Regions from separate parts of the Dietzia sp. IN118 genome, predicted to be linked through region 3. Evidence: predicted binding sites of a transcription regulator. Region 3 holds the regulator's gene; each other region holds the start of a gene.
The links. The regulator LexA, encoded in region 3, represses DNA repair genes until DNA is damaged. The targets are predictions, from matches to a motif close to CGAACANNTGTTCG.

Region 1 (3,273 bases), 410 kb from region 3:
GCGGCGGCGAGGGGCACAACGGCGAGGACCACGACGGCGGGGACTACGACGGCCGGGTGCACGACGGCGAGGTGCACCGTCCCACCTGGGAGGCGCTGTTCGCTCCGCGGTTCAAGCACTCGTGTCTCAACCGCCTGCAGTTGCGTAATACGCGGCAGATGGTCGACCTGACCGATCAGGCCGGGTCATTGCAGTTCGCGGGGACGCTCGCCAACCCGCTCGTCTCCCGGCTGGTCCGGGACGACGACACGCCGGGCGAACCGCAGCGTCCCGCCCGCCCGGGCGCGGAGCCGGCGACGGTAGCGTCGACGGCATGAACGGACGGGAACTCCAGAAGTGCGCGGCGATGCGCGCCCGCGAACTGCCCGCGTCGACTCTGGAGTTCCCGTTCGGGCCGGACTTCGATGTGTTCAAGGTCCGCGGGAAGATGTTCATGTTCCACGCGGTCGTCAACGGCGAGCGTCAGGTGATCCTCAAGGCACTGCCGTCGGACTCGATGGCCCTGCGCGATGCGCACGCCGACATCACGCCCGGGTACCACATGAACAAGCGGCATTGGATCTCGCTGCACCCCGGCGGCACGCTGACCGCGGACATGGTTTTCGAGCTGGTCACCGAGTCCTACCGACTCGTGGTGTCGGGCCTACCCCGGGCACAGCAGCCCGTCGAACCGCACGCCTTCGGGCGCCAGCAGCGTTAGGTAGGCCGACGCCCACCACCCGGATCGACCCCGCCCCTTAGCCAGGGCCTTGGGGTTGGAGTCCGGGCGCGGGGCGCGGGGCGCGGAAGCCGCCTCAGTTCGCCGGAGTCAGCGCGGCTTCGGAGACAGAACCCAGTCGATCACCCACGGACCCCTCCACCGACTCGGTGGCGGACCCGGTGTCAATCTGATCCTCGAGCGACGCGCCGACCAGCGGCACACCGGACACCACCGCGCCGACGGAACCCTGGACGTCTCCCTCGAGCAGCGCATCCGCCGACTCGGCGACCGGGTTGAGGACCATGCAGATGACTCCCACCGGAACCTGCAACGGCACGCCCATCAGGTTGGCGGCAGCGCCGGCCGCCGAACCGAGATTGCACACGAGGGTGGCGGTGGAACCCAGCGGTCCGGAGGCGTAACCGGGCAGAGAACCTGTAACGGAACCGGGCAGCAGCTCGCCAGCCTCGCCGAGATAGCCCCCCTCGGTCTCCGATGCTCCCGGGAGGGAGTCGGAGCCGGCGGCTTCCGAAGTCTGGGCGGCGGCGGCCCCCGTAGAGAAGACGAGGAGCGCGGCGGCCACGGCTCCGGCACAGGTGATGGTCTTGGTCATGGAACGCCTCCGAGTTTGGGTCTACGGGGCATCCACCCCAAGCAATCAAGAAGAGTGGATCACACATTTCGCTGAAATGGGCGATCGGTGATTGCAATTCAATGGATAGGCCAGAAGCGGAACAAACCCTTGCCTGTTCGAATGTGTGTGCGTATCATGGAACACAGATTCGATACCGGGTAGGCGGCGCACGGGCAGGGGGTGGGGCACATGGGCGGTAACGCAGACGCCGCGACCGGTGGCCCGTCCCCCTCCTCGTCCGGTGGCCCCTCCTCGTCCGGTGGCCCGTCCCCGTCCGGTGGCGGCTCCGGTTCCGCGGCGCCCGTGTCGCTGTCGGGGTTGCGGGCGGCGGCGCGGGAGGGGTGGATGGGCGAGAATCGTGCGGCGGCGCGCCGGTTCGTGGCCTGTTACGAGTTGTTTGTCGAATGCCAGCGCCGGGAGGAGTCCGGGGCGGGCGGCGGTGAGTGTCGGCCCGGTCATGCGGTGCTCGATCCGATCGATGTCGCGGCGGGGTACGTGGTGTCGGCGATGGCGATCTCGACGGGCCGGGCCGAACGGATGATCACCTTCGCGCTCGATCTGCACCTGCGGTATCCGGCGATCCTGTCCGCGATGGCGCAGGGGCGGCTGGATCTGCAGGCCGCGAATATCCTGGCCTCGCAGATGGCCACCGTCCACGTCGATGTGCTCGAGGCGGTGCAGCGGCAGGTCGTCGAGGAGTATCTCGCCGCGATCGAGGGCGGGGTGCGCCTTGGTGAGAAAGCCATCCGCGGCAACGTCGATGCGATCATCGCCCGCTACGACGCCAACGGGATCCGCTTGCGCCGTCAGGAAGCGGCCCGCACCCGCGGGGTGCGGTTCCACAAGGGCGTCGACGGCATGTCCAGCGTGTCGGCGATCCTGGCCACCGAGGAAGCAGCCGTCCTGGCCGAGGCCCTCGACCAACGCGTGAAAGACCACAAGTGCGCCGACGCCCAAGCCGCCGCCAACACCCAAGCCGACACCGCCAACCCCGGCGCCGGCGGCGCTGGCGGCTCTGGCGAGGTCGAGGACTACTCGATCGCCGAGCGGCGCGCCGACGCCCTGATGTCCCTGGTGTGCGGCGATCCCGGCCTAGCCGGCACCCCCACCCGCCCCGGCCGGCCCGGCGCGCCTGGTGCCGGGGTGGCGTTGCGGCCGAAGGTCACCGTCATCGCCACCGGCAACACCGCCCGCGACGCCGGCGGCGCCCGAGTGGAGTTCACCCGCACCGGCCAGGCCGCCCTGCAAGCCCTGCTCGACATGCTCGCCACCAGCGACGGAGCCACCTTCGAACCCATCGACCCGCGCATCGGGGCCGCCGATGACGCCCGCACCGCCCTGAAATACCGGCCCGGTGCCCAGTTGGCCCGCCGGATCCGGCTGCGGGACGGCACCTGTCGCCACCCCGGCTGCGCGATCCCGGCCGAGGCCTGCGATCTGGACCATGTGGTGCCGTTCGATCACGCCAACCCCCAGCGGGGCGGACACACCGTCGAGGGCAACCTCGCGGCGATGTGCCGGCGCCATCACCGGTTCAAGACCTTCTCCGACTGGATCTACGACCTGCAGCCCGACGGCACCCTGCTGGTGCGCACCCCGGACGGTTCGACCATGCTCACCCGACCCTCCGGCCCACTGGCCGAGTACCGGCGTGAACAGGCCCACGCCGAAACCGAGGCGTGGACCCGGCAGCAACGCCGCAGCCCCGGGCCCACCGGTGACGAGCAGGCCAACGCGGAACCGACGTTCTGGTCGCGCCGCGCCTCCCGCCACCGCACCGAACGCCGCAACACCGAACGCGCCCGCACCTTTGACCCCACCCCACCCGCCCCCGGCACCGGGACGGGCACCGGGAACGGCACGAGCACAGGCGGCGCCGGTTCCAGCGCCGCCGCGGCCGAGGACGCCACGCCCGAGAAAGCCACCCCCGCCAGCGCCA
Region 2 (3,273 bases), 590 kb from region 3:
GGCCAGCTCACCAACCTCCCGCGCGGCATCGACGAATACCTCGAGCGCCGTCGCGTCGCCGGGGCGGCTGGCGACTCGGGCAAGGTGTCGCGCTCCACGCCGGGCGCCGCGTCTGCTTCGGCTGGCGGCTCTGGGGCCGGTGCCGCGGGTGGTAGTGCCACGGCTCCCGCCCTCTCCGCCGCCGAGGAGCGGGCACTCACCAAGGAGATGTCGAAGATCGAGCGGCAGATGGGCAAGCTCGACAAGCGCGAGGCCGAGCTCCACAAGGCCATGGCCGATGTCTCGGCAGGGGCGATGGACACCGAGAAGCTGGCCGCCCTGGACCGCGAGCTCAAGGACGTCTCCGCGGAGAAGGACACGCTCGAGGAGCGCTGGATGGAACTGGGCGAGCAAATCGAGGGTTGAGGCGCCCGGCCGGCCGACCTAGGCAGCCGACTGCGACCCCGGTTCGCGCTCTGCAGCGTGGAGTCGCTGTTCCGCCTGAGCGCGCAGGTACCTCCGTTCGGAGGCGCGACGGTGCCGGGTGTGCGGTTGGCGCTGCGATCCGGGTATGCCGTCTCCGGTTCTGCCGGCTTCGGCGGCCTCCTTCTGTAGCCGGGAGCGTTCGGGGTGTCGCGGTGCGCCGAACTCCGCCAATGGGCCGGTGGGGGTGGTGATGACGCGTGTCCCGGGGTCCTTGTCGGGATGGTTCGGACCATGTATCCACACGTAGTCCCCGTCAGTGCTCCGGTAGTAGGCCCAGATGCCATCGGTCTTGAGGCGATGGTGGGTGCGGCAGATGCTGCCGAGGTCGTCGCTGGTGGTGTATCCGCCGCGTTGGGGATCGTCGTGGTCGAAGGGGATGATGTGGTCGAGGTCCGTCTTGTCCGCCGGGGTCTGGCAGCCGGGGAAAACGCAGGTGCCGTCGCGACCCCGACAGAAGCGGGCCAGTGCCTCCGAGGGGTTGTACCGGCGGGAGGCCTCACTGTCCGGGTCCGCGAGCGTGTCGATCGCGTCGAGTCTGCGCCTGGCGAATCGCTGCAGTTCATCGGACGTGAAGCGACTGACGGGGCCGTAACCTGCCACGAACAGGCCCCGGAAGTCCGCGTCCCCGTCGTCGTAGGCGTGGATCACGACCCGGCGGGCCGCGGCCATCGCGTCCGGGTCCGTGGGGTGGTCTCCGTCGGGTGCGGGCAGACAGGTCCAGCCGCGGCTCAGGGCGAGGAGGCCGGCGGCCCTGAGTTGCCCGATCGACCGGGGGTCGTCTGTTGCGGCGGTGCGGACCAGGGCTTCGATCCGCTCGGTGATCTCCAGGCCGTCGACGGCTGAGAGGGTCGCGGTGAGCAGCGCGAGATCGCCGGTGACCGGCGTCATCTTCACGTTCTGCTCTCGCCGAGCCTGTTGTGCGCGGGCGTCCGCTCCCACGGGGTCGCAGCTCGCGACGTGCTTGCTGAGCATCTTGCGCAGTGGCCCGATCCTGGGAGGGTGGGTTCGGCGCCTCGTCGGTGCGAGTCCCTCGCTGATGCGGCGGTCGAGTTCCGGCATGAGACGGTCCTCCACCAGGGCGGTCTCCTCGGCGATGGCGTGGGCCGCGTCGACTCCGATCCACCCAGTCGTCAGCAGTGTCGCGGTGAGAGGCAGCCGCTCGGTCAGTTCTATGGCGGTGGCCACCAGCCGAAATGCCCCGCGGCGGGACAAAGCCATCGAGGCGCTCACCATGGTCGCCGCCGTGTCCAGGGGATCGCGTCGCTGGTCGTTCTGGGTTGACCTGGATACGCAGTCGTACGCAAAGGCCACAGTGCGGCCTTCGGCAGCGTTGATCGCCCGCTGCGCGAGATAGCCGCGTCGCTGTCCGGGGTCCCATCGGCTGAAGGCCTCAGGGACGACGACGTCGGTGGCGGGGGTAGGCACCGTCGTGAATCCCGGCGGGGTCACGAACGGCGAGTGGGCGGTGTCTGTTGGGCTCATGGTTCGACTGTATGTTCGAGGTACGACATGGTCGGGAGAAAAAGCTGGCGCGGTCGTGACCTGCGGTGCCCTGGATGCCCCGTTCAGGGCGCCGCAGGTCAGACGGCACTGCGGTTCAGATGGCACTGCGGTTCAGACGGCACTGCGGTTCAGGCGAAGGCGTTGACGGCAGCAGGCAGCGCGGCGGCGTAGGTGAGGCATGGCGGTACGGCGTGCCACCGCGCCCGGGCGCTCGATGGATACCGGCAGCCCGTGGGCCCGGGCGGCGTCTGCAGCCTCGTGACCTGCGGTGCCCTGGATGCCCCGTCCAGGGCGCCGCAGGTCAGACGGCACCGCGGCTCAGACGGCACCGCGGCTCAGACGGCACCGCAGCTCAGACGGCACCGCGGGTCAGACGGAGGCGTGGACTGCAGCCAGTAGCGCGTCAGGGTCCGTGAGGTCCGGCAGGACGGTGTGGGCGCCGGCGGCGCGGAGGTCGTCGGCGGAAACCCTGCCGGTGGCGACAGCCACGCAGACGGCACCCGCGGCGCGCGCCCCGCGGACATCGTGCACGTGATCGCCCACGACCACCGACCGCCCGGGGGTCACGTCCACACCGCGGGCCCGGGCGGCGGCGAGGGCGTCGCGGACGAGGTGGGCGCGGTCCGCGTGGTGATCACCGAACGCGCCGAGTCCGGGATCGGGCAGCCCGTCGAAGCCACAGAGCCGCAGCTTGAGCAGCGCCGTCCGCCGCATGTTGCCCGTGACGATCCCCTGGTGCAGTCGCGGGTCCGCGGCCAGGGCGGCGACAGCCTCGTGGGCGCCGGGCAGGGGACCGCCACCACCGGCCAGGAGATCCTCCCCGAACGTTTCGCAGCGCCGGGCCACGGCGTCCATGAGGGAAAGGACCACCTCGTCGTCGTCGACACCTATCCCGTTGATCTCGAGCAGATCGGTGAGGATCGCGCGGTCGGTCCGTCCAGCGAAGGACGCGCCCATGACGGGGTCGCGGCCGAGGAGGTCGGCGAGCGCCGGGGTGATCATGCGGGTCCCGAAGCCGGCGGGGTCGAGGAGGGTGAGGTCGAGGTCCCACAGGACGAGTACGTCGCTCACGTCCCGAACGTCTCCAGCAGCGGCGCCAGCCAGGTGGTGAGGAAGGTGCGGAGGTCGTCGTCGGAGCGGGCCTCGGGCGAGTCCAGGCACAGCACCGACCAGCCCACGTGCACGCCCACCTCCGCGACCAGGTCCAGGCGGCCGGCCAGTTGCGGGAACCGCTCGGCGGCGGGGACGAGGAGCGCGACCGCGTACTGGCGGGCCCGTTCGGCGGAGCCGGGGTCGATGATGGGG
Region 3 (3,273 bases):
TCGTGCCGGGAGCAACGGCGGCGTCGGTCTTCGTGGCCCCGGTGAGACCAAGATCGAGACCGACCGGCGTCGGATCCGCGAGCGGATGGCCCGTCTGCGCCGGGACATCAAGGGGATGAAGCAGGCCCGGGACACCAAACGGCACCGACGGCGTTCCACTCCGGTGCCGTCCATCGCCATCGCCGGCTACACGAACGCCGGGAAGTCGAGCCTGCTCAACAGGATCACCGGAGCCGGCGTCCTGGTTCAGAACGCCCTGTTCGCCACACTCGACCCGACGACGCGCAAGGCCGAGTTGCCTGACGGCAGAGCAGTCGTCTTCACGGACACCGTGGGATTCGTCCGACACCTGCCGACCCAGTTGGTCGAGGCGTTCAGGTCCACACTGGAAGAGGTCGTCGACTCCGAGTTGCTCCTCCACGTCGTGGATGGTTCGGATGCCTTCCCGCTCCGCCAGATCGAGGCGGTGCGCAAGGTGATCAACGAGGTGGTCGAGGAGCAGAACGCGGAGCGGCCTCGGGAACTCCTGGTGATCAACAAGATCGACGCCGCGGATCCCGTGGTCCTCACCGAGTTGCACCACGCGCTGCCCGACGCCGTGTTCGTCTCGGCGGTCACCGGGCAGGGTGTCGACGAACTCCTCGAGCGAATCACGCAGATCGTCGCCTCCGGGGACACCGAGGTGACCCTGTCCGTCCCGTACTCCCGCGGGGACGTGGTGTCGCGGGTCCACGCCGAGGGCGCGGTGGTCGAGGAGGAACACACCCAGGACGGAACCCGGCTGGTGGTCCGCCTGCCCGCGTCCGTGGCCGGCGAACTCGACGAGTTCGCCGCCCGCGGTCCACATGACGGCGCCGCCTGACCCCTTCGGGGACGGGCGGCGCGTCGTTCGAACCGGGACTCAGAGTTTCCGGAACACTGTCACGACCTTGCCGAGGATCGTCGCGTGCTCGCCCGGAATCGGGCTGAACGACGGATTGTGGGGCAGCAACCAGACTCCGCTCGAGTCGTTCCGGAAAGTCTTGACCGTCGCCTCCCCGTCGATCATGGCGGCGACGATCTCCCCGTTGTCCGCGACGTTCTGCCGCCTGACCACCACGTAGTCGCCATCGCAGATGGCGGCGTCGATCATCGACTCGCCCACGACCTTGAGCATGAACAGATCACCTGATCCGACGAGGTCCGACGGCAGGGGGAAGATATCCTCGACGGCTTGCTCCGCGAGGATGGGCCCGCCCGCCGCGATCCGGCCGAGCACGGGGACGTAAACGGGTTCGACCGCGCCGCCCGGACGCTGGGGCTCCGGAGCAGGTGACCGACGACCCCGTGACTTCTGCCCCGGGACACCGTGGACGTCGACCGCCCGCGGCTTGTGCGGATCCCGCGTCAGGAAGCCCTTCTTCTCCAGCGTGCGGAGTTGATGCGCCACCGACGACGTGGACTGCAAGCCGACCGCGTCCCCGATCTCGCGGATGCTCGGCGGATAACCACGCTCCTTGACGGTGTCGTGGATGTGGAGCAGAACGCTCTTCTGTCGGTCCGTAAGTGACTCGAAATCGGGCTTCGGCATCTCGTGTGGTCCCTTCGGCGAATGGATGTTCGACGTTGTGATCTGTCTACACCCTAGTGCCAAGGACTGCGGCGCGCCACACAGGTGTTCGAAGAAGTTCCTCGGTGGATCGTGACTGTGTCGGAGTCGCGTGATACAACTCTAGGGGAGTTCGGATTCGAACAGATGTACTGAGGAACACATACAGGTGTGCGAATCCACATCGCACACCGTATCGAGTAGGGAGCCACCATGACCGTTGTCGAGCTTCAGTCCCACACACGTCCGGCCGCGCGGTGGACCGAGGTCTGCCCCGACGACCATCGTGGACGGGTCGCGCACCTCGACCGGCCCGGTGACGCGTCAGTGCGGTCCACCCGTGCGCCGCGACGCACCCTGGCCCGACCGGAGGGCAGTCGGCCCGCCGTCACGTCCTCGCGTGCGGAGAATCTCGTCCGGCCGCGGGTGGCCGCCCGTCCGGCCGCCGTCACGTCGGTCGCCCCGGGTCGCCGTGTGCTCGTGCGCCCGGTCTCCACGGACCGCGTGCGGGCGTGCCACGTCGAGGCACCGCTGTCCACCGGGGTCGTCGACGACGTGCCGGCCTGGGCACTACTGGCGTGCGGGATCGCATTCGGCGTGATCATGCTTCTCGCAGTGGCCTTCCTCGGTGGACCCGCCTACGCGTGACCGGGCAGCGGGCCTCCTAGAATGGACCGTGGGCGGTGGTCTACCGCCCCCGCGTTCCGTCAGGCACGATCCCGGACGCGTGAACTCCGGTCGACGAAGGGCCCCACGGGAATGTACTGCCCGACATGCCACCACGAGGACTCCCGGGTAATCGACTCACGATCCGTCGACGAGGGTCAGGCGATCCGGCGTCGACGGGAGTGCCCCCGGTGCGGACACCGGTTCACGACGCTCGAGACACCTCTGCTGACGGTTCTCAAGCGTAACGGGGTGACCGAGGCGTTCAGTCGGGACAAGGTCGTCCGGGGTGTCCGCCGCGCGTGCCAGGGACGATCGGTTGACGAGGACGCTCTGCGTCGCCTCGCCCAACAGGTCGAGGACGCTGTGCGATCCGGCGGTGCGTCCGAGGTTCCCGCCCACGAGATCGGGCTCGCCATCCTGGGCCCTCTGCAGGATCTGGACGAGGTCGCCTACCTGCGGTTCGCGTCCGTGTACAAGCAGTTCAGCTCGGCCGACGACTTCGAACGCGAGATCATCGCCCTCCGGGAGCGCCGCACGAGCCGCTGACCACTCGGCGTCATCGGGACGACCGCGGGGCGAGCGCAGACGCCACCGCCTTGTCGATCCGCTCTGCCGATACCGGCCGTGCGGTACCCAGTGACTGCGCGAACAACCCCACCCGGTACTCGGCGAGCATCCACCGCAGGTCCCGGCACACCCGTGCGCCACCCGGCCGCCGTCGCAGCGCGGCGCACGCCTCCTCGACGATCGACTCGGAGCGGTTCAGCTTCGCCGTGAGTTTGCCGTGCCGCGCGGGTGACTTCTCCGCGAGGTCCAACCGGAGGCCGACCGCCCGCACATGTCGCTCCAGATGTGGAAGCACATCCGAGGGATGGCGGGCGAGGAATCCGCGCCCGACGAGGAAGTCCAGTGAAGCACGGACCTCGTCGGCGACATCTGCCGGCGCCGCCGCCAGACGGCCCGACACGGACTGGGCGGCCATCAGCGCGGGAACCGCCGACGAGATCGCGGACGCC

Region 1: a site for LexA is predicted at 1,452-1,465, ahead of Q2K20_RS09665 (HNH endonuclease signature motif containing protein). Genes of this name have one in related genera too.
Region 2: a site for LexA is predicted at 1,952-1,965, ahead of Q2K20_RS04890 (HNH endonuclease signature motif containing protein). Genes of this name have one in related genera too.

What each region holds. Positions count from the first base shown of each region.
Region 1 covers NZ_JAUMSR010000001.1:1,993,083-1,996,355, forward strand. Annotated here, with positions in the region: gene Q2K20_RS09650 (GNAT family N-acetyltransferase) at 1-317, shown strand, start outside; gene Q2K20_RS09655 (MmcQ/YjbR family DNA-binding protein) at 314-700, shown strand; gene Q2K20_RS09660 (hypothetical protein) at 795-1,313, opposite strand; gene Q2K20_RS09665 (HNH endonuclease signature motif containing protein) at 1,524-3,273, shown strand, end outside.
Region 2 covers NZ_JAUMSR010000001.1:991,998-995,270, forward strand. Annotated here, with positions in the region: gene Q2K20_RS04885 (ABC-F family ATP-binding cassette domain-containing protein) at 1-405, shown strand, start outside; gene Q2K20_RS04890 (HNH endonuclease signature motif containing protein) at 424-1,947, opposite strand; gene Q2K20_RS04895 (HAD hydrolase-like protein) at 2,338-3,039, opposite strand; gene Q2K20_RS04900 (TetR/AcrR family transcriptional regulator) at 3,036-3,273, opposite strand, start outside.
Region 3 covers NZ_JAUMSR010000001.1:1,579,428-1,582,700, forward strand. Annotated here, with positions in the region: gene hflX (GTPase HflX) at 1-862, shown strand, start outside; gene lexA (transcriptional repressor LexA) at 902-1,612, opposite strand; gene Q2K20_RS07695 (hypothetical protein) at 1,802-2,236, shown strand; gene nrdR (transcriptional regulator NrdR) at 2,348-2,803, shown strand; gene hrpA (ATP-dependent RNA helicase HrpA) at 2,814-3,273, opposite strand, start outside.